DNA from 2 places in the Streptomyces sp. NPDC027185 genome. Region 2 is predicted to be linked to the other one. Evidence: riboswitches for the same ligand, from Rfam matches in the RefSeq annotation. Region 2 holds a riboswitch; the other holds the start of a gene.
The links. A riboswitch is a leader RNA that binds a small molecule or an ion and turns the genes downstream of it on or off. The one in region 2 is predicted to bind cobalamin.

Region 1 (4,205 bases), on a different contig from region 2:
CAGCCGGAAGAAGACGTCCTGGAGACCCATCAGGCCCAGGCCCACCGGGCGCCAGCGGGAGTTGGAGGCCGACGCCTGCTCGGTCGGGTAGAAGTTGATGTCCACGACGCGGTCGAGGAAGGTGACGGCGGTGCGGACGGTGGCGTCCAGCCGCTCCCAGTCCATCGCGTCCTCCCAGCCGGCGCTCACGTCGCCGAGGTGGGCGGCGAGGTTGACCGAGCCGAGGTTGCAGACCGCGGTCTCACCGTCGTCGGTGACCTCCAGGATCTCCGTGCAGAGGTTGGAGGAGTGGACGACCTTGCCGGGCTCGGCGGTCTGGTTGGCGGTGCGGTTGGCGTGGTCCTTGAAGGTCATCCAGCCGTTGCCGGTCTGCGCCAGCGTCCGCATCATCCGGGAGTACAGCACCCGCGCCGGGACCTGCTTGAGGGCGCGGCCCTCGGCCTCCGCCTTCCGGTACGCGGCGTCGAACGCGTCGCCCCACAGGTCGACCAGTTCCGGCGCGTCCGAGGGGGAGAAGAGCGACCAGTCGGCGTCCGCCTCGACGCGGCGCATGAACTCGTCGGGGATCCAGTGCGCGATGTTGAGGTTGTGGGTGCGCCGCGCCTCCTCGCCGGTGTTGTCGCGCAGCTCCAGGAACTCCTCGATGTCCGCGTGCCAGGTCTCCAGGTAGACGCAGGCGGCGCCCTTGCGCCGGCCGCCCTGGTTGACGGCGGCGACGGAGGCGTCCAGCGTCCGCAGGAACGGCACGATGCCGTTGGAGTGCCCGTTGGTGCCGCGGATCAGCGAACCGCGGGCCCGGATACGGGAGTACGACAGGCCGATCCCGCCGGCGTGCTTGGAGAGCCGGGCGACCTGGTGGTAGCGGTCGTAGATCGAGTCCAGCTCGTCCAGCGGCGAGTCCAGCAGGTAGCACGAGGACATCTGCGGGTGGCGGGTGCCGGAGTTGAAGAGCGTGGGGGAGGACGGCAGGTACGACAGTGAGCTGGTCAGGCGGTACAGCTCGGCGACGTCGGCCAGCGCCCGCGCCGAGTCGTCCTCGGCGAGCCCGCAGGCGACCCGGAGCAGGAAGTGCTGCGGGGTCTCGATGACCTGCCGGGTGGTGGGGTGGCGCAGCAGGTAGCGGGAGTGGACGGTGCGCAGCCCGAAGTAGCCGAACCGGTCGTCGGCGCCGTCGGCCAGCGCCCGGGTGACGAGCGCGTCCAGCTCGGCGGCGTGGGTGGCGACGAACGCGGCGGTGGCGTCGGCGATCAGGCCCTCGCGGTGGCCGGTGGCGACCGACGCGGAGAACGACGTGGCGCCCTCGCCCGCGGCCTCCTCGGCGATGGCGAGGGTCAGCAGCCGCGCGGCGAGCTTGGAGTACTGCGGCTCGTCGCCGATCAGCCCGGCGGCCGCGTCGATCGCCAGCTCGCGCAGTCCGGCCGCGTCGGAGCCGGGGTGGCGGCCGCGGAGCGCGGCGGCGGCGACCTTGCCGGGGTCGGTGGCGGTCAGGTCGGCGGTCAGCTCGGTCAGGGTGCGCAGCAGGGCGGTGCCGGGCGGGTCCTGGCCGGGTACGCCGGCGGGGAACGTGGCCGTCTCAAGCGCTGCGGCCTCGGCGTCGGTCGCGGACTGCGGTGGCGCGGTGGTCACGTGGTGCTCTCCCTCACTCGGCGGGGGCCGGAGGGAGGCGCGACGGGCGCACGGCGGGCGGCGGCGCCCGGCAGCGCACAGGCGCGGGCGCACGGGAGCCCGCGCGGCGTCCACCGGCCCATCCCTCGGGGCCCGGACATCTCGACGTCCGGCCAGGCGGCGCGGACGTACCATCGGCAGGTCTTCGGACTCACGGGCACATCCCGGGCCGGCCGGGCGATATCAAGGGATATCCATGTGCTCGTACACCGTTGCGGGACAGTTCCGGACTCACACCGGATTCCCCTGCGACGACAGCGAGGATGAGCATACATGTGGTGGTGGCCTCTTGGGTGCACCCCCATATCTAGTGCGGTGCGGTGAGCGGGCGGTGGCTGTCGGTGGTCTCGGATATCGTCGGTACCGCAGTCCCCGCAGGGCTTGGCGACGCACGAGGAGGCTCCCGTGACCGCGCTCATCGACCGGCCGCACGCCACGCTCACCGACTACTTCGAGGAAGCCGCCCGGATAATCGACAGGGCGGAAGAAGGTGTACGGCTGGAACTCATCGACGGGAAGATCAGGAGCAAGGCCGTGCCGGACGGGGACCACGGGCGGATCATCCAGTGGCTGACACGCATCTGCATGCAGCACCGGCCGGAGCTGTGGCTCAACCCTGACCAGGGCCTGAAGGTGGAGACGTACCGCAGTGGCCGAGCGCGCCCGGACGGTTCCCTCGCGGCCAGCGAGGCGTTCGTGGGGCAGGGCGAGTGGGCCGATCCGGACTCCGTGCTGATGGTCGTCGAGGTCACCTCCCACGACTCCGACACCGACCGCCGCGACCGGGTGGAGAAGCCCCGGGCCTATGCGGAGTCCGGCATCCCCCTCTGCCTGCTGATCGACCGGGAATCCTGCGAGGTGACCCTCTTCAGCGAGCCGGACGGCTCCCGCTACGAGGACGTCCACACCGTCCCGTTCGGCAAGGCGCTCCACCTGCCGGACCCGGTGAACATCACGCTGGAGACCGAGCCGCTCAAGGACTGGGTGAGCTGACGCCGCCGTCCGCAGCAACGACAGCAGGCCGCCGCTTCCCGTGCGGAAGCGGCGGCCTGTGCGGAGCGGGTGCGGGGTGTCAGCGCCCCGCCGGCGCCTCCGCCGCGGCGGCCGGCCGGTCCGCGGCGGCGCTCTCGTCGCCGACGTCCGCGGTGTAGTCGCCGGGGCTGGTCTCGTCGGCGCCGTCGGGGGCCTTGAAGGCGCGGAGGGCGAAGGTCAGGGCGACCGTCACCGCGATGTTGAGAACGAACGCGGTCAGGCCGATGTAGCCGATCTGGCCGATGCCGGGGATCTCCGCGCTGGAGCCGCCGAAGTGGGCCTGGGTCGGGCTCGCCACGCCGTAGGCGGCGAGCGTGCCGTAGATCATGCCGGCCGCCCAGCCGGCCAGCAGCGCCCAGCGGTGGAACCAGCGGGTGAACAGGCCGCCGACCAGCGCCGGCATGGTCTGGAGGATCCAGATGCCGCCCAGCAGCTGGAAGTTGATGGCCACGGTCTTGTCCATGCCGAGTACGAAGACCAGCGCGCCGACCTTCACCAGCAGCGACACCAGCTTGGCGACCTTGTGCTCCTGCTCGGGCGTGGCGCCGGGCTTGAGGAAGTCCTTGTAGACGTTGCGGGTGAAGAGGTTGGCCGCGGCGATGGACATGATCGCGGCGGGCACCAGCGCGCCGATGCCGATCGCGGCGAACGCCACGCCCGAGAACCAGCTGGGGAACATGTCCTCGAAGAGCTGCGGGATGGCGAGTTGGGCGTTGCCGTGGGTGTCCGTGCCCGCCTTGATCGCCATGAAGCCGAGCAGCGCGAGGAAGCCGAGCATCAGCGAGTACAGCGGCAGGATGGTGGTGTTGCGGCGGATCACGTTGCGGTTGCGGGAGGAGAGCGTCGCGGTGATCGAGTGCGGATACATGAACAGCGCGAGCGCCGAGCCGAGAGCCAACGTGGCGTACGCCCACTGGTTATGGGGGCCGCTGGCCAGCTCACCGCGGGGCTTGCCGGTCGGTCCCGGCTCGGCGAACGCCTTGCCCGCCGCGTGGAAGACCGCGTCGAACCCGCCGAGCTTGATCGGGATGTAGATGATCGCGACGCCGATGACCAGGTAGATCAGCCCGTCCTTGACGAACGCGATCAGCGCCGGCGCGCGCAGCCCCGAGGAGTAGGTGTACGCGGCGAGCACCGCGAACGCGATCAGCAGCGGCAGGTCCTTGACGAACCAGTTGGTGTTCTCGCCGCCGCCGACGCCCATCACGTCCAGCACCGCCTGGATACCGACGAGTTGCAGCGCGATGTACGGCATCGTCGCCAGGATGCCGGTCAGCGCGACGGCCAGCGACAGGCCCTTCGAACCGAAGCGTCCGCGCACGAAGTCGGAGGTGGTGACGTAGCCGTGCTTGTGCGAGACCGACCACAGGCGGGGCAGGAAGGTGAAGATCAGCGGGTACACGAGGATCGTGTACGGCACCGCGAAGAAGCCGGACGCGCCCGCCGCGTAGATCGCCGCGGGGACGGCCACGAAGGTGTACGCGGTGTAGAGATCGCCGCCGAGCAGG
Region 2 (4,205 bases):
GGCGCCCGCGACCCGCAGCGCCGCCGTGGCACCATCGGTGCCGCCGGAGCCCTCGGGGGCGCCGAGGAAGAGGAGGGCGGAGGGGGCGCCCCCGGGAGCGCGCCCCGGGCCGGCCGCGCCCGCCGCGCCCTCGACGCCCTCGGCGTCCGCCGCGTCTTCTGCGACCAAGGTCACATCTCCGCCGAGGCCCGTCACATCGCCCCGGCCGTCGTCCAGGACGAAGAGGAACCGGCCCGAAAGCCGCGCCGTCCACTCCTGCGCGCAGAGCAATCCGTCCAGCTCACGGGCCCAGCGCCGCACGTCGGCGGGGGTGCGGCCGTCGAGTCCGGCGAGCGGTGAGGCGACGATGTTGCGGACGCGTTCATGGCGTACGGAGGGCAGCAGACCGGCGTCGGCCAGCAGCGCGGCCAGATCGCCGCCGCAGCCGTCGCCGAGGCCGCGCAGCTCCACGTTGCCGCGCGAGGTGAGGGAGAGCGCGCCGTCCCCGAGGCGCTCCGCCGCGTCCGCCAACGCCGTCGCCTGACGCACCGTCAACTCTCCGGCGGGCACCCGTACGCGGGCCAGCGCGCCGTCCGCCGCCGTGTGCAGTCGCAGCGCTCCCGGGCAGGCGTCACCGCGCTCACGCAGCGGCGGCTGGACCCCGGAGGGCCGGTTCGAGGGGGAGGGCGGCATGGCCGCGAGCATACCGACGCCCCCCGGACCCCGACGGCGCCCCGGGCCCGCCCCGGCCACCGGCCCGGCCCTCCGAGACCCGTACGGGCCGGACCGGGCCCTGAACGGGATACCTGTACGGGGCCGGGCCCCGATCCCGTACGGGACCCGGCCCCATCCGGGCAGGCCACCGCCCTCGCCCCTACGGGTACGGCCCCGGCCCGTACGGTCCGCGCGCACCACGCCACGCCTCCGGATCCGCTCACGTGCAGGCACCCCGGCGCTCCAGCCCGGACACGCACCCCGTAAGGCCGATCCCCGCCAAGGCCGAGCTGCCCCGAGGGCCCGCGGCCCGCGGCCCGCAAGGCCACCACAGGCCCCACGCCCCGCACCTCGTACGGCCCCGCCCGCGCCCCACCGGAGCCCGAACCCACGCCCCACGGCCGCCGCGTGCCCCGTACGGGCGAGGAACATCCGCACCCCGTACGGCCGCGAGCCCTCCGCCCGTACGGCCGCCCTGCCCCGCCCGTAGGGCATCCCGTAAGGGGCCCCGGGCAGCCGCCCCGCCCGGCACGCCCCCCGGGCGTCCCCACGCGGCGTTCCCCCAAGGTGCCCGCCTGACCTCGTACATCGAGCCGAAGGCCCGCTCCCGTGGCGGCGGGGCAGCCCTTACCATTCACTGCGGTGGGTCAGCCGGCCCGCCGACGCCGGCGACGGCGACGAGGGCTTTCCCGTCAGGGGGCGGCTCTCAGGGGAGGAAGCCCGGTGAGAGTCCGGCGCGGTCCCGCCACTGTGAGCCCGGCAGCCGCCGGGTGAGTCAGGAACTCCCGCCGTCCAACGAACCACCCGGGGCGCGGATACCCCGAGGAAGGCTCTGCGCTCGCATGCTTCTGCTGCTGTCGACCTCCGACACCGATCTCCTCAGCGCCCGCGCCGCCGGCGGCCCCGTGCCGTTCCGGCTCGCCAACCCGGCCCGGCTCGACCTCGCCGAACTGCCCGCGCTGCTCGACGGCGCCGACCTCGTCGTGGTCCGTCTCCTCGGCGGCATCCGCGCCTGGGAGGAGGGCCTGAACCTCCTTCTCGCCGAGGACCAGCACCGCCCCGTCGTCGTCCTCACCGGCGAACAGGCCCCGGACGCCCAGCTGATGGAGGCGTCCACCGTCCCCGTCGGCATCGCCGCCGAGGCGCACGCCTACCTCGCGCACGGCGGGCCGGAGAACCTCGGCCGCCTCGCCCGCTTCCTCTCCGACACCGTCCTGCTGACCGGCCACGGCTTCGAACCGCCGCAGCCCGCGCCGTCCTGGGGCGAGCTGGCCCGGCCCGCGGCCCGTACGGACATCGACGGCCCGCTCATCCCGGTGCTCTACTACCGCGCCCACCACATGAGCGGCAACACCGGCTTCGTCGACGCGCTCTGCACCAAGATCGAGGAGGCCGGCGGCCGTCCGCTGCCGCTCTTCGTCGCCTCGCTGCGCGCGCCCGAACCGGAGCTGATCGAGGCGCTGCGCCCCGCCGACGCGATCATCACCACCGTCCTCGCGGCGGGCGGCACCAAGCCCGCCGAGGCATCCGCCGGCGGCGACGACGAATCCTGGGACGCGGGCGCGCTCGCCGCCCTCGACGTGCCGATCCTCCAGGCGCTCTGCCTGACCGGGAACCGCGCCGCCTGGGAGGAGAACGACGAGGGTCTCTCCCCGCTGGACGCCGCCACCCAGATCGCCGTCCCCGAGTTCGACGGCCGCCTGATCACCGTCCCGTTCTCCTTCAAGGAGATCGACGAGGACGGTCTGCCGACGTACGCCGCCGACCCCGAGCGCGCCGCCCGTGTCGCCGGTATCGCCGTCCGCCATGCCCGCCTGCGCCACATCCCGGCCCAGGACAAGAAGCTGGCGCTGGTCCTCTCCGCGTACCCCACCAAGCACTCCCGCATCGGCAACGCCGTCGGCCTCGACACTCCCGCCTCCGCCGTCGCCCTCCTGCGCCGCCTGCGCGAGGAGGGCTACGACTTCGGCGACGAGGCCGTACCCGGTCTGGAGTCCGGTGACGGCGACGAGCTGATCTACGCCCTCATCGAGGCGGGCGGCCACGACCAGGAGTGGCTGACGGAGGAACAGCTCGCCAAGAACCCGGTCCGCATCCCCGCCGCCGACTACAAGCGCTGGTACGCCACCCTCCCGCAGGAGCTGCGCGACGCCGTCGAGCGGCACTGGGGCCCGCCGCCCGGCGAGATGTTCCTCGATCGCAGCCACGTGGACGAGCCGGGCCGCGACCCGGAGGGCGACATCGTCCTCGCCGCCCTGCGCCGCGGCAATCTGCTGATCCTCATCCAGCCGCCGCGCGGCTTCGGCGAGAACCCGATCGCGATCTACCACGACCCCGATCTGCCGCCGTCCCACCACTACCTGGCCGCCTACCGCTGGATCGCCGCCTGTGCCGACGACGGCGGTTTCGGCGCCGACGCCATGGTCCACCTCGGCAAGCACGGCAACCTGGAGTGGCTGCCCGGCAAGAACGCGGGCCTGTCCGCCGCCTGTGGCCCCGACGCCGCCCTCGGCGACCTCCCCCTCGTCTACCCGTTCCTCGTCAACGACCCCGGCGAGGGCACCCAGGCCAAGCGCCGCGTCCACGCCACCCTCGTCGACCACCTCGTCCCGCCGATGGCGCGCGCCGAGTCGTACGGCGACATCGCCCGGCTCGAACAGCTCCTCGACGAGTACGCGCAGATCAGCGCCATGGACCCGGCGAAGCTCCCGGCCATCCGCGCGCAGATCTGGACGCTCATCCAGGCGGCCCGGCTCGACCACGACCTCGGTCTGGAGGCCCGCCCCGACGACGACGGCTTCGACGACTTCCTCCTCCACGTCGACGGCTGGCTCTGTGAGGTCAAGGACGCCCAGATCCGCGACGGCCTGCACGTCCTGGGCGCCGCCCCGACGGGCGAGGCACGCGTCAACCTCGTCCTCGCGATCCTCCGCGCCCGCCAGATCTGGGGCGGTACGTCCGCGCTGCCCGGTCTGCGCGAGGCGCTGGGCCTGGACGAGTCCGCCGCGACCCGCACCACCGCCGACGAGGCCGAGGACCGCGCCCGGGAGCTGGTCCAGGCGATGGAGGACGCCGACTGGGCGCCCTCCGCCGTCGCCGCGGTCGCCGCCGGACAGCCGGAACAGGTCGCCGCGATCCTCGACTTCGCCGCCCGCGAGGTCGTCCCCCGCCTGGCCGGCACCACCGCCGAGATCGACCACGCCGTCCACGCCCTCAGCGGCGGTTTCGTCCCGGCGGGCCCGTCCGGCTCCCCGCTGCGCGGCCTCGTCAACGTCCTGCCGACCGGCCGCAACTTCTACTCCGTCGACCCCAAGGCCGTCCCCTCCCGCCTCGCGTGGGAGACCGGTCAGGCGCTCGCCGACTCCCTCCTGGAGCGCTACCGCACCGACAACGGCGAGTGGCCCACCTCCGTCGGCCTCTCCCTCTGGGGCACCAGCGCCATGCGCACCGCCGGCGACGACGTCGCCGAGGCCCTCGCGCTGCTCGGCGTCCGCCCCGTCTGGGACGACGCC

Region 1: linked by a shared signal. The riboswitch ahead of ACZ4M8_RS07320 (ribonucleoside-diphosphate reductase subunit alpha) and the one ahead of cobN (cobaltochelatase subunit CobN) in region 2 are both predicted to bind cobalamin.

Annotation. Positions count from the first base shown of each region.
Region 1 is NZ_JBVHRF010000002.1:482,179-486,383, reverse strand. It holds gene ACZ4M8_RS07320 (ribonucleoside-diphosphate reductase subunit alpha) at 1-1,626, opposite strand, end outside; cobalamin riboswitch at 1,785-1,942, opposite strand; gene ACZ4M8_RS07315 (Uma2 family endonuclease) at 2,071-2,658, shown strand; gene mctP (monocarboxylate uptake permease MctP) at 2,738-4,205, opposite strand, start outside.
Region 2 is NZ_JBVHRF010000010.1:33,644-37,848, forward strand. It holds gene cobG (precorrin-3B synthase) at 1-672, opposite strand, end outside; cobalamin riboswitch at 1,376-1,498, shown strand; gene cobN (cobaltochelatase subunit CobN) at 1,536-4,205, shown strand, end outside.